2 linked regions of the Streptomonospora nanhaiensis genome follow. The protein of the gene in region 1 interacts with the protein of each later gene in a pairwise test. Links are inferred from orthologs where the notes say so. Each region holds a gene or a part of one and is shown on either strand. Other genes may lie near its edges. The genes, in order: sufU and HNR12_RS10075.

What was found.
Region 2: the proteins of sufU (region 1) and HNR12_RS10075 interact in binary tests that used the Escherichia coli proteins (3 or more experiments, as listed by UniProt). The link is inferred for Streptomonospora nanhaiensis from one-to-one orthologs.

Annotation. Positions count from the first base shown.
Region 1 is NZ_JACCFO010000001.1:22,792-29,203, forward strand. What follows is about bases 1,140-3,948. They hold sufU (Fe-S cluster assembly sulfur transfer protein SufU), read left to right. Parts: upstream 1,140-2,208; coding sequence 2,209-2,688; downstream 2,689-3,948. Other genes in these bases: HNR12_RS00080 (cysteine desulfurase), read left to right, coding at 1,140-2,191; HNR12_RS00090 (metal-sulfur cluster assembly factor), read left to right, coding at 2,685-3,038; HNR12_RS00095 (hypothetical protein), read right to left, coding at 3,158-3,948. Also shown: HNR12_RS00070 (non-heme iron oxygenase ferredoxin subunit), read left to right, coding at 1-130; Fe-S cluster assembly ATPase SufC, read left to right, coding at 138-905; more of HNR12_RS00080, read left to right, coding at 902-1,139; more of HNR12_RS00095, read right to left, coding at 3,949-5,242; HNR12_RS00100 (SseB family protein), read right to left, coding at 5,628-6,068; HNR12_RS00105 (SGNH/GDSL hydrolase family protein), read left to right, coding at 6,339-6,412. UniProt on the Escherichia coli protein: A scaffold on which IscS assembles Fe-S clusters. Exists as 2 interconverting forms, a structured (S) and disordered (D) form. The D-state is the preferred substrate for IscS.
Region 2 is NZ_JACCFO010000001.1:2,345,364-2,351,784, forward strand. Bases 1,739-4,556 are described here. They hold HNR12_RS10075 (cysteine desulfurase family protein), read right to left. Parts: upstream 3,827-4,556; coding sequence 2,651-3,826; downstream 1,739-2,650. Other genes in these bases: HNR12_RS10070 (DUF695 domain-containing protein), read left to right, coding at 1,739-2,620; HNR12_RS10080 (electron transfer flavoprotein subunit alpha/FixB family protein), read right to left, coding at 4,010-4,556. Outside these bases: HNR12_RS10060 (DedA family protein), read right to left, coding at 1-106; tRNA 2-thiouridine(34) synthase MnmA, read right to left, coding at 225-1,316; more of HNR12_RS10070, read left to right, coding at 1,442-1,738; more of HNR12_RS10080, read right to left, coding at 4,557-4,954; HNR12_RS10085 (electron transfer flavoprotein subunit beta/FixA family protein), read right to left, coding at 4,984-5,763; HNR12_RS10090 (serine/threonine-protein kinase), read right to left, coding at 6,011-6,421. UniProt on the Escherichia coli protein: Master enzyme that delivers sulfur to a number of partners involved in Fe-S cluster assembly, tRNA modification or cofactor biosynthesis. Catalyzes the removal of elemental sulfur from cysteine to produce alanine.

The sequences.
Region 1 (6,412 bases):
GCACGGCTCCTGCTTCGAGCTGGCCTCCGGCAAACCGATCAACCCGCCGGCCACGCGCCCGGTGGCCACCTACGCAGTGCAGATCGACGGCGACGACGTGCTCGTCTCGCTCGAAACCGAGAATGGCTGATACACAGATGACCAAGTTCGAAATCCGCGGTGTGCACGCCGACGTCCTCATCGGCGCCGAGGAGCGCGAGGAGATCCTCAAGGGCGTCGACCTCACCATCAACTCCGGCGAGACCCACGCCATCATGGGCCCCAACGGCTCGGGCAAGTCCACCCTGGCCTACGCGATCGCCGGCCACCCCAAGTACGAGATCACCGCGGGCGAGGTCCTGCTCGACGGCGAGAACGTGCTGGAGATGAGCGTCGACGAGCGCGCCCGCGCCGGCCTGTTCCTGGCCATGCAGTACCCGGTCGAGGTCCCCGGCGTGTCCATGTCCAACTTCCTGCGCAGCTCGGTCACGGCCGTGCGCGGCGAGGCACCCAAGCTCCGCGCGTTCTCCAAGGAGCTGCAGGAGGCCATGGGCAACCTCGCCATCGACCCCTCCTTCGCCGGCCGCGGCGTCAACGAGGGCTTCTCCGGTGGCGAGAAGAAGCGCCACGAGATCCTCCAGCTGGAGCTGCTCAAGCCCAAGGTCGCCATCCTCGACGAGACCGACTCCGGCCTCGACGTCGACGCCCTCAAGGTCGTCTCGGCCGGCATCAACCGCGCCCGCGAGACCAACGACGTCGGCGTCATGCTGATCACCCACTACACCCGCATCCTCAACTACGTGCGCCCCGACTACGTCCACGTGTTCGCCGGCGGCCGTATCGCCGAGTCCGGCGGTCCGGAGCTGGCCGAGCGCCTGGAGGCCGAGGGCTACGAGCGGTTCGTGAAGGCGGGCGCGGGCCGGTGACCACGAGCGAGCTGGGGCGCCTCGACGTCGAGGCGGTGCGGGCGGACTTCCCGATCCTGGCCCGCACCGTCCGCGACGAGCGCCCGCTGGTGTACCTGGACTCCGGGGCGACCTCCCAGAAGCCGCGGCAGGTCCTCGACGCCGAACGCGCCTTCTACGAACGCCACAACGCGGCGGTGCACCGCGGCGCGCACCAGCTCGCCGAGGAGGCCACCGACGCCTACGAGCGGGCCCGCGCCACCATCGCGGCGTTCATCGGGGCGCGCACCGGCGAGGTCGTGTTCACCAAGAACGCCACCGAGGCCATCAACCTGGTCGCCTACGCCATGAGCAACGCCGCGACCAGCGGCCCCGCCTACGAGCGCTTCCGGGTGGGCCCCGGCGACGAGGTCGTCGTCACCGAGATGGAGCACCACGCCAACCTGGTGCCCTGGCAGCAGCTGTGCCAGCGCACCGGCGCCACGCTGCGCTGGTTCTCGGTGACCCCCGACGGCCGGCTCGACCTCTCCGACATCGACTCGCTCATCAACGAGCGCACCAAGGTCGTGGCACTGGCCCACCAGTCCAACGTCCTGGGCACGGTCAACCCGGTCACCGCCATCGCCGAGCGGGCCCACGCCCACGGCGCCCTGGTGGTGGCCGACGCCGCGCAGTCGGTGCCGCACATGCCGGTCGACGTCGCCGAGCTGGGCGTGGACTTCCTGGCGTTCTCCGGGCACAAGATGCTCGGCCCCAACGGCATCGGCGTGCTGTGGGGGCGCCAGGAGCTGCTCGCGGGCATGCCGCCGTTCATCACCGGCGGCTCCATGATCGGCACCGTCCACATCGACCACTCCACCTGGGCCGACCCGCCGCAGCGCTTCGAGGCCGGGGTGCCCATGGCGCCCCAGGCGGTCGGCCTGGCCGCGGCCTGCGACTACCTCAGCGCGCTGGGCATGGACAACGTCCTGGCCCACGAGCAGGCCGTCACGGCCTACGCGCTCAAGCAGGTGGGGTCGCTGCCGGGCGTGCGGATCATCGGGCCCACCGACACCGCGGACCGCGGGTCGGCGGTGTCGTTCACGGTCGAGGACATCCACCCCCACGACGTCGGCCAGGTGCTCGACGACCTCGGGGTGGAGGTGCGGGTGGGCCACCACTGCGCGTGGCCGCTGCACCGGTGCTATGAGACCGTGGCCACCACCCGGGCCTCGTTCTACGTCTACACCACCTTCGCCGAGATCGACGCGCTGGCCGAGGGGATCCAGGCCGCCCAGCGGTTCTTCGGCACGGCGGCGGCACGCTAGAAGGGCACGAGGTCGCCATGCAGCTTGAGGCCATGTACCAGGAGATCATCCTGGACCACTACCGCAACCCCCACAACAAGGGGCTGCGGGAGCCGCACGACGGCGAGGCCCACCACATCAACCCCACCTGCGGCGACGAGGTCACCCTCCGGGTGCGCCTCGAACCCGCCGGGGAGGGCCTCGACGGCTCGGCCACCGTCGCCGACATCTCCTACGACAGCATGGGCTGCTCGATCAGCCAGGCCAGCGCCTCGGTGCTGACCGACCTGCTGATCGGGCGGACCGTCGACGACGGCATGCGGGTCCTGGCGGAGTTCACCGAGCTGATGCACTCCAAGGGCCAGGGCGAGCCCGACGAGGACGTCCTGGAGGACGCGGTGGCCTTCGCCGGGGTCTCCAAATACCCTGCCCGTATCAAGTGCGCCCTGCTCGCCTGGATGGCGTGGAAGGACGCGACCGCCCAGTCCCTGGAAACGGAGAAGGAGGGCGCCTCATGACCGAGCAGGACTCCACCGCCACCGCGCCGGAGCCCACCGGCGACGAGGCGCTGATCGAGGAGATCAGCGAGGCGTTGAAGGACGTCATCGACCCCGAGCTGGGGGTCAACGTGGTCGACCTCGGCCTGCTCTACGGGGTCAACGTCGACGGCGGCACCATCACCCTGGACATGACGCTGACCAGCGCGGCCTGCCCGCTGACCGACGTCATCGAGGACCAGGCCAACTCCGCGCTGGACGAGTTCGAGCGCGACGTCAAGATCAACTGGGTCTGGATGCCGCCGTGGGGTCCGGACAAGATCACCGACGACGGCCGCGACCAGCTGCGGATGCTCGGCTTCAACGTCTGAGCCGCACCGCCCGGCGGCCGCCGGGCGCCAAACCGCCACGGGGGCCGGAGCGCACGCGCTCCGGCCCCCGTCGGCGTTTCCCGGGAGGGGCGGGGCCGCGCGGCCCCGCGGAACCCCGGTCAGGACGTGGTCATCAGCACCGGGCGCAGCTCCTGGGCGATGTCGGTGTCGCCGCGCCGGGTCAGCGCCTCCAGCAGCGCGTGCGGGTCGCCGGCCTGGGAGTCGTCGCCGTCCTCGCTGATGCGCCGCGCCAGGATCTTCAGCGCCTCGTCGGTGGGCGCCGGCGCGGTGTAGCCGATCAGGTGCAGTGCCCGGCCGGTGGGGGAGTGCCCGCTCATGTCGGCGGCCGGCAGCCGGCGGGCGTCGAGCCGGTCGCCGTTGACGGTGATGAACACCCGGTCGCCCGGCTGCACCGACAGCCGCCGCAGCAGCGGGCGCAGGGAGTCGAACGCCGGCTGGTCGCGCCAGACCAGCACCAGCAGGTCGGCCCCGGGCGCGGTCAGGCACAGCAGGCGGCCCGGCTGCAGCCCCAGGTGGGTGGCGTAGCCGGGCGGCACGGTCACCGGCGCGCCGTTGAGGTGGTCGGCGGTGACGTCCACCCGGTGCCACCAGCGGCCGTCGGGCGCGCGGAAGCAGCGCGCCGAGGCGGCCACGCGCGGCGGCTCGGGCGGGGCCGGCCGGTCCTCGTGCTCGGGCCGGGGCGCCTCGGTGCCCGGGCGGCGCCGGATGGGCAGCCCGTTGGCGGTGGTGGTGCCCCCGGCCTCGAGGACGGGGTCGGAGTGGCTGCCGTAGGAGCCGCCCGAGCCCGGCGGCGGGGCCTCCACGGGGATGGTGGGGTCCACCAGCACATGGCCGTCGCGGATGGACACCCCCGGCGTGCTCAGCAGCCAGGCCCGCACCGCCTGCTGGCGGATGCCGATCCGGCCCAGCCGCAGGGTGGCGTCGGTGAGGCTGGGGGCGTCGCCCAGCAGCTCGCGGGTCTGCCAGCGCATCCGGTGGGGGTCGTCGGCCACCAGCCAGCCGTTGTGCAGGCGGCGGTCGGTGAACAGGGTGATCACCACCCGCCACAGCGGGGCGCCCAGCGAGGGCACCTCGACGGGGTGGTCGGGGTGGGCGCTGATGACGTGGTCCACGGTGGTGGCCGCGCCCAGCTGCTCCGACAGTTCGCGCATGTGCTTGGTCAGCGGCGCGCCGCCGGGCGAGCTGAGCCACTGCAGCAGCCGCTCCTCGACCGTGCGCTGGGCGTTGCGGATGTCGCGCAGGTCCACGTTGATCTGGTCGGCCAGCAGCCGGATGCTGATGGGGTCGGTGGCGAACAGCCGCTCGGCGGCCACCGTGCGCTCCACCTCGGTCCAGGTGCGCAGCAGCTCCTCCAGCAGGTCCACCAGCGGGTGGCGGCCCAGTTCGCGCTCGGCCGGGCCGCGCGCCCCCTTGGGCGGGCCGAAGGCCGGGCGGCGCAGCGCGCGGGCGGCGCCCGCGGCGGGGGCGGCCGGCTCGGACGCGGCGGCGGCATCGGCCTCGGCGGCGGCGCGGGCCTCCTCGTCGCGCTGGGCGCGCAGCGCCCGCAGCGTGCGGATGGCCCGGGTGGCCGGACTCTGCGGCGGCGGGGGCTCGGCGGCGGTGTCGGCCTCGTCGGCGTCGGCGCCGGTGGCCGAGGTCAGGTAGGCCAGGGCGCTGTGCACGTGCTCGGGCGCCGAGGCGGGCAGCCAGTTGGCCAGCGTGCGCACGGCCTCGACCATCAGGGCGGGCGAGGGCGCGGGCATGCGGCCCTGCTCGCGGGCGAAGGGGTTCACCGCGCGCCAGGTGGCGGTGCTGATGACGTCGATCGGCCCGCAGGACTCGGGCAGGCCCCAGGCGGCGACGGCGGCGGGGGTGGCCGACACCAGGCGCTCCCAGCTGCCGGCTGTGGCCAGCAGCGCGCCGCGCACGGGTTCGGCGATGTCGTCGAGGTCGACGTCCTCGGCGCGCAGCGTGGGCAGGAACTCGCCCAGTTCCAGGTGGCCCCACTGCTCGGCGGCCAGGCGGGCCAGGGAGTGCGCCAGCCACGTGGCGCCGGCGATGTCGAGCACGCGGGTCAGCGGCAGGGAGTTCCACCAGCCCTCGATGAGCCGGGCATGGCGCAGGACGGGGCCCACGGCCGCGGGATCGCTCCACCGCAGGGCGGGGACGAGGTCGGTGAGGCAGATCGGGGAGACGGCGTTCATCTGCGGCAGACCTCGACCTCCGGGCATCCGGCCCGCGGGTGGGGCGACCGCACGGGCATGTCGTTCGCTTAACACTACGTGTACTTCTCGGGGGCCGGGCGCCCGGCCGCCGGGCGCCGGGGAGGCTGCGGCGGCGCGGAGCGCCGTACTCCCCGGTGATCGTACGTGCGGGCGGCCCGGTTGGATAGTGCCGACTCCGGTGAACACCGAGCGTACGCGCAGCGGACCGGTGCCGGATGCCCCGCCCCGCCCGGAGTGTCGAACGCGTCGTTTGCCGGAAAAGCAGAAAAAAGTGAGCTGGATTACCTTTTCCGGCCGCTTCCGGCCGCCCTCCCGGACTGGCCGGAGGCGCGCGCCTGTGCTATCCGGGCGGGGTCCGAGGCGCTCACCGCGCCAGCACGGCCACCGTGGCGGGGTACAGCGGCACGCTGGCCTCGTTGCCCGGGTTCAGCGCCAGGCCGACCCCCTCGGGCATCGCGCCGGCCAGTTCGCGCGCCGCCAGCACCGTGTAGGGCAGGTCGCCGCTGCGCGCCCCCAACTGCTCCATCGAGGTGAACACCGGGATGAACGGCGCCCCCTCGACCTCCAGCGTGGGCAGCGCCACCGAGCCGTCCTCCTGGGTGCCCGAGCCCTGCGGCAGCGGGATCCACACCTGGGCCTCGCGCAGCGCCGCCAGGAAGTCGGTGATCGGCGCGGGGTCGACCGGTCCGCTGTCGCCCTCGGCGGCCCGCGAGTGCTCCAGCGCCCGCTGCAGGGCCGACTCGACCTCGTTGGCCGGGAAGGCCGGCTGCGCGGCGGGCGCGGGGTTCTCGTTGCCGGTGCTCATCGAAAAACGCTCCTCAACGGGATGGCGCGGCCTCCGGGCCGCCGGCGCGCGGACCGGGTCCCGGCCTGCGGCGGGCGTGCCGACGGGTGCGGAGGTATGCTTGTCGGGCACGCTCTACCCTCGCACCTGCCTGTTGACACCTGCCGGGCCCCCTGGACCCGCCGGTCCCTCCGCACCCTGGCGAGGGCCCCACCCCGCACCGAGGCTCCCCGCGCGCCGCCGCCACCCCGGCCCGCCGGCGCGGCGGGTGAAGCCGCATGATTGGTAGATGTGACTGACCTGGAGACTACTCCCCCGGGGACCGGCCAGGCGGAGCCGGCGGTCATACGCTCCTACGTCGCCAT
Region 2 (6,421 bases), 2.3 Mb from region 1 along the record:
GGCCGCGGCCGATCCAGTAGGTGGCCTGGGTGCGGGCGAAGACGATGGCGAAGAGGGCGGCGTAGACGATCCAGAAGGGCCGGCCGTCCAGGAACCCGTACTCCATCGCACCCCTCCGCACACGGATCAGGCAACCATGCTATGCCTTACCTAACCTGTACGGAGGTCGGCGGCGGCGAATTGTGGCCGACCAGACCCCGCCCGCGCCGGGCGCCGGTGGCGCGCTAGACCGGGGAGTCCTGCCTGCGGCGGGCGGTGGCCGCGATGGTGCCCGACCCCAGCACGGTGTCGCCGTGCTCGCCGCCGTACAGAACGGCGGCCTGGCCCGCCGCCACCCCGGTGGCCGGCTCGTCCAGCTCGATCACCAGCCGGCCGTCGCGCTCCACCGCGCGGCAGCCGTAGACCTCGCCGTGGGCGCGCAGCTGCACCCGGCAGGCGGTGGGCTCGGTCAGCGGCGCGCAGCCGCTCCACACCGGGCGCTCGGCGGTGATCTCGTCGACCTTGAGGGAGTCGCGCGGGCCCACCGTGACCGTGTTGTTCACCGGCTCGATGGACAGCACGTAGCGGCGCTTGACGGCGCCCCCCAGGTTGAGGCCCTTGCGCTGGCCCACCGTGAACGTGTGCGCGCCCTGGTGGGTGCCCAGCACGGCGCCGGACTCGTCCTTGATGGGGCCGGGCTCCCCGCCCAGCCGGTCGTTGAGGAATCCGGCGGTGTCGCCGTCGGCGATGAAGCAGATGTCGTGGCTGTCGGGCTTGTCGGCCACCGCCAGCCCGCGCCGCTCGGCCTCGGCCCGGACCTCGACCTTGGTGCAGTCGCCCAGCGGGAACATGGCGTGCGCCACCTGCTCGCGGGTGAGCACGCCCAGCACGTAGGACTGGTCCTTGCCGAGGTCGACGCTGCGCCGCAGCCGGCCGTCGACCTTGCGGACGTGGTGGCCGGTGCACACGGCGTCGAAGCCCAGCGCGATCGCGCGGTCCAGCACCGCCGCGAACTTGATCTTCTCGTTGCAGCGCAGGCACGGGTTGGGGGTGCGGCCCGCGGCGTACTCGGCGACGAAGTCGCTCACCACGTCGCGGTCGAACTCCTCGGCCATGTCCCACACGTAGAAGGGGATGCCGATGACGTCGGCCGCGCGGCGGGCGTCGCGGGAGTCCTCGACCGTGCAGCAGCCGCGCGCGCCGCTGCGGTAGGACTGCGGGTTCTTGGAGAGGGCCAGGTGGACGCCGGTGACGTCGTGGCCGGCCTCGGCCGCGCGGGCGGCGGCCACGGCGGAGTCGACGCCGCCGGACATGGCGGCCAGTACGCGCAGAGTCATAGCGCCTCCCAGCCTATGTCCTGGCGGGCACCCGCCTCGACAGGGTTTCGCCGGGCCGCGCCCCGCCCGCGCCGCGCGGGGACCTTCTGGCGCGCCCGCCGCGGCGTTCTGCGAAAATCAGGGCCATGGCTCTGTTCCGTCGCCGCCGCTCTCAGCAGTCCGAATCCGCCGTCGCCGTGGACGAGTTCTGGCGCCAGTGGCCGGAGTTCCGGACCGCCCTGGCGGCCTCCGTCGACAACGGCACCCCGCCGCCCGAGGACGTCGCCGAGCGGGTGTCCCAGGCGGTGGCGCGGATCCACCCCGACCTCAACTGGGAGGTCTCCACGGCGCCGCGCGACGCCGACTCCGGGCTGGGCGGGCTGGGCGACCTCGGGCTCGACGACGACACCGACCCCGGGCGGCTGATGGCGCGCATGGCGGCGCTGGACGACCCCCTGGCCTCGCTGGAGAACGGCTCCACGCACGCGCTGGTGCTCACCGCCGGGCCCGACGACCAGGCGCGGGTGCTCACCGAGCGCTGGGCGCGGGCGGCGCCCGAGGAGCCCGGCTGGCGGTTCTTCCCCGCGCTGCCGGCCGACCCCGAGCGCCTGGGCCGCACGACGCGCTGGGACGACCACGAGTTCGACCTCGCGCACAGCAGCGTGTCCATGCGCGTCGACCAGCGGCGCAGCAAGGTCGAGGTGGGGGTCTACCACCCCGACTTCATGTTCGTGTCCGAGGAGACCCGCGCCGGGCTGGCCGACCACGTGGTGATGCTGGCGCTGGGCGAGGACGACTACGTGCGCTGGGTGGGCCGGACCGAGCCGCTGGTGGAGAAGCCGCTGGACCCGCTGCCGCCCACCTCCATCCCCTCGGTCGTGAGCCAGCTCTCCGGCGCGCTGGGCGGCTGGGTGACCCTCCAGGGCCGGGTGCCGCTGCGCGGCGTGATCGAGATCGCGGTGCGCCACCCGCTGCACCGCCGCGACTTCCCGGCGCTCACCCTCTACGCCCACGTGGTGCTGCCCTACGCCGCCAGCGACGGCGACCGGCTGCCCACCGAGCCCTCCACCACAGCGCTGGAGGAGTTCGCCACCGGGCTGCGCACGCTGCTGGGCGACAACGGCGCCCTACTGGCCCAGCAGACCGCGGGCGGCCAGCGGCAGTTCTACTTCTACATCGACCCCGACTCCGGGGTGATGGCCGACTTCGAGGCGGCCGTGCGCGACTGGGGCGAGGGCCGCGCGGTGGTGCAGAGCCGGCTCGACCCCGAGTGGCAGACCATCGAGCAGCTGCTGCGGCCCATCCGGGGGCAGCTGGAGCGCTGATCGGGCCCGCCCCCGGCCGCCGGGGGCGGCTCAGGCGGCGCGGCGCTTGCGGCGGGCCGCCCGCGCGCGCTCGACCACGGGGCCGATCGCCTCGCCCAGCGCGGCGATGTCGGCCGGGCCGGAGCCGTGCCCCAGCGAGAACCGCAGCGAGCTGCGCGCGGTCTCGGCGTCGGCGCCCATGGCCAGCAGCACGTGGCTGGCCTGCGCCACCCCGGCCGAGCACGCCGACCCCGTGGAGCACGCGATCCCGCGCGCGTCCAGCAGCATCAGCAGGGCGTCGCCCTCGCAGCCGGGGAAGGACAGGTGCGCGATCCCGGGCAGGCGCTCGGTGGGGTGGCCGTTGAGGACGGCGTCGGGCACGTGCTCGCGCACCGCCGCCACCAGGGAGTCGCGCAGCCGGGCCAGGTGGCGGGCGTGGGCGGCGCGTTCGGCCGCCGCCAGCCGCAGCGCCGTGGCGAACCCGCGCAGCAGCGGGGTCATCAGCGTGCCCGAGCGCAGCTCGCGCTCCTGACCGCCGCCGTGCAGCACGGGGGTGGGCTCCACGCCGCGCGCCAGCACCAGGGCGCCCACGCCCACGGGCCCGCCGATCTTGTGCGCGCTGACGGTCAGCGCGGAGGCCCCGGACTCGGCGAAGGACACCGGCTGGGTGCCCACCGCCTGCACCGCGTCGCTGTGGAAGGGGATGCCGTACTCGCGGGCCACCGCGGCCAGCTCGGCCACCGGCTGGAGGGTGCCGACCTCGTTGTTGGCCCACATCACCGACACCAGGGCGACGTCGTCGGGGTCGCGCTCGATGGCGGCGCGCAGCGCCTCGGGCGCCACGCGGCCGTGGCGGTCGACCGGGACCTCCTCGTAGACGGCGCCCTGGTGGTCGGCCATCCAGCGGGCGGGGTCGAGCGCCGCGTGGTGCTCCACCGCGCTGACGAGGATGCGCCGGCGGCGGGGGGACTCCTGGGCGCGGGCCCAGTACAGGCCCTTGACGGCGAGGTTGTCGGCCTCGGTGCCCCCGGCGGTGAACACCACCTCGTTGGGGGCGCAGCCGAGGGAGTCGGCGATGCTCTCGCGCGCCTCCTCGACCGCGCGGCGGGCGCGGCGCCCCGCGCCGTGCAGCGAGGAGGGGTTTCCGAGGTGGCCGAACTCCTCCGTCATGTCCGCGACTACCTCGGGACGGACGGCGGTGGTGGCGGCGTGATCCAGGTACACCATGGCGGTGTCCAGCATACGGCGGCGCGCCGGGTGCGCTCGGCCGCGCCCCGGCCTAGGGGCACCCCCGCGCCCGGCGGGGCGCCGCGGTCCCGGTCGGCGGGCCCCGGACGCGCCGCGGCCCCGGGCGGCGGACGCCTCCCGGGGCCGTGCGGGCGCCGTGGGCGGACGCGCCGCCCGCGGCGCTCACCTGCGCTTGTTGATCTCCTCGGTGAGCTGCGGCGCCACCGTGTGGAGGTCGCCGACCACGCCGAAGTCGGCCAGCTCGAAGATCGGGGCCTCGGGGTCCTTGTTGACCGCGACGATGTTCTTCGAGGTCTGCATGCCGGCCCGGTGCTGGATCGCGCCGGAGATGCCCAGGGCGACGTAGAGGTTGGGGCTGACGGTCTTGCCGGTCTGGCCGACCTGGAACTGGTTGGGGTACCAGCCGGAGTCGACCGCGGCGCGCGAGGCGCCCACGGCGGCGCCGAGGGCGTCGGCCAGGTTCTCCACGACGGAGAAGTCGTCGGAGCCCACGCCGCGTCCGCCGGAGACCACGATCGCGGCCTCGGTCAGCTCCGGGCGGGCGCCCTTCTCCTGCACCACGCGCTCGACCACGCGGGCGGCGGTGGCGGCGGCCGACAGCTCCACGGCGACCTGCTCGACCTCGGCCTGGGCCGGGGCGGGCTCGGCCGGCACGGAGTTGGGCCGCACCGCGACGACGGGCACGCCCGTGCGCACCTTGGCGTGGGTGACCACGGCGCCGCCGAAGACGCTGTGCTCGGCCACGAGGTCGGCCGTGAGGTCGACCACGTCGGTGAGCACGCCCGAGCCGAGCTTCACGGCGGTGCGGCCGGCGACCTCCTTGTTCTCGGGGGTGGCCGAGACGAGGACGGCCGCGGCGGACTTCTCCTGGGCGAGCTTGGCCAGCAGCTCGGCCTTGGGGGCCACCACGTAGTCGTTCAGCTCGGCGGAGGCGGCGTAGACCTTGACCGCGCCGAACTCGGCGAGCCGGGCCTGGGCGGCCTCGGCGCCGTCACCGATCCAGACCGCCGCGGGCTCGCCGACACGGCGGGCGGCCGTCAGCAGCTCGGTGGTGACCTTCTTGACCTCACCGTCGACGTGGTCGACGAGGACGAGGACTTCAGCCATGTCAGTCAATCCTTCCTGTCTCGCCGGACCTACACGAACTTCTTCTCGGCGAGGAAGTCGGCGGCCTTGACGCCGCCGTCGCCCTCGTCCTTGATCACGGTGCCGGCGGCGCGCGGCGGGGCCGGCGCGAAGTCGACGGTCTCGGTGGCGGCGTTGGCCAGGCCCACCAGGGCGGTGTCGATGCCGGCGTCGGCGGCGCTGAGCTTGGCGACCGGCTTCTTCTTGGCCTGCATGATGAGCTTGAACGACGGGTAGCGCGGCTCGTTGATCTTCTCGACGACCGACACCACGGCCGGGAGCTGCGCCTCGACCACGTCGTAGCCGTAGTCGGTGGCGCGCTGGATCTTGATGGCCCGGCCGTCGACCTCGACCTTGCCGGCGAGGGTGAGCTGCGGCAGGCCCAGGTACTCGGCCAGCGCCGCGCCGACGATGCCGGTGCGGGCGTCGGTGGACTCCGAGCCCAGCACGACGAGGTCGTACTCCAGCGTGCCCAGCGCCTTGGACAGGGCGTAGGCGGTCTGGAGGGCGTCGGAGCCGTGCAGCGCGTCGTCCACGAGGTGGACGGCCTTGTCGGCGCCCATGGACAGGGCCTTGCGGATGGAGTCGGTGGCCTGGTCGGGTCCCATCGTCAGGATGGTGACCTCGCCGCCGTGCTTCTCCTTGAGGAGCAGCGCCTCCTCGATGGCGTACTCGTCCAGCTCGTTGATGACGCCGTCCGACGCCGCGCGGTCCAGCGTGTTGTCATCGGACGAGAGCTTGCGCTCGGTCGCCGTGTCCGGGACCTGCTTGACCAAAACGACAATATTCATGGCCGGTGGCCGACCTCCCCTGCACTCATGCGTCGCCCACTCGGACGGCGCGGACGCCTGGCGCGTCCGTGGCCCCTAAGGGTGCCAAATGCAATCGATGCCATCGGGTGGCGGGGCGGCGTTCACGTCACGCCTCCCGCCTGCGTACTCTGCTTTCCACCCCGATGTTACTGGCTGGTAGCACTCGGGGCGAACCCGACCCGCCCCCTGGCGGCGCGGGGCGCCGAAGGCCCCGCGCGCGGGGGTGTCAGCCGCCGAACAGCGCCCAGTTGGAGGGGCCGCCCGGAATGAGCCAGTAGGAGTGCGCGCCCAGGCCGTAGGACAGCACCAGCAGCGCCAGCAGCACCGGCACCACGATCGCGCCCCAGTAGACGTAGGTGTTGCGCACGGCGATGCCCTCGATGGTGGATCGGGCCTGGCGCATGGCGCCGCGGCCGTTGGGGCCCACGAAGCTGAGCAGCACCACCAGGCCCAGCGCGTAGGCGGTGACGTTGTTGGGGTTGTTCGTGCCGGTGATCAGGCCGATGACGATCCCCACCACGATCCCGGCCAGCAGGTAGCCCAGCCCGTAGAGCAGGGTGCGGCCCAGGGTGCGCAGCACCGCCCACGGCATGCTCAGCGCGATCACCATGTGGTCGGAGCTGCGCGGGCCGCGGGT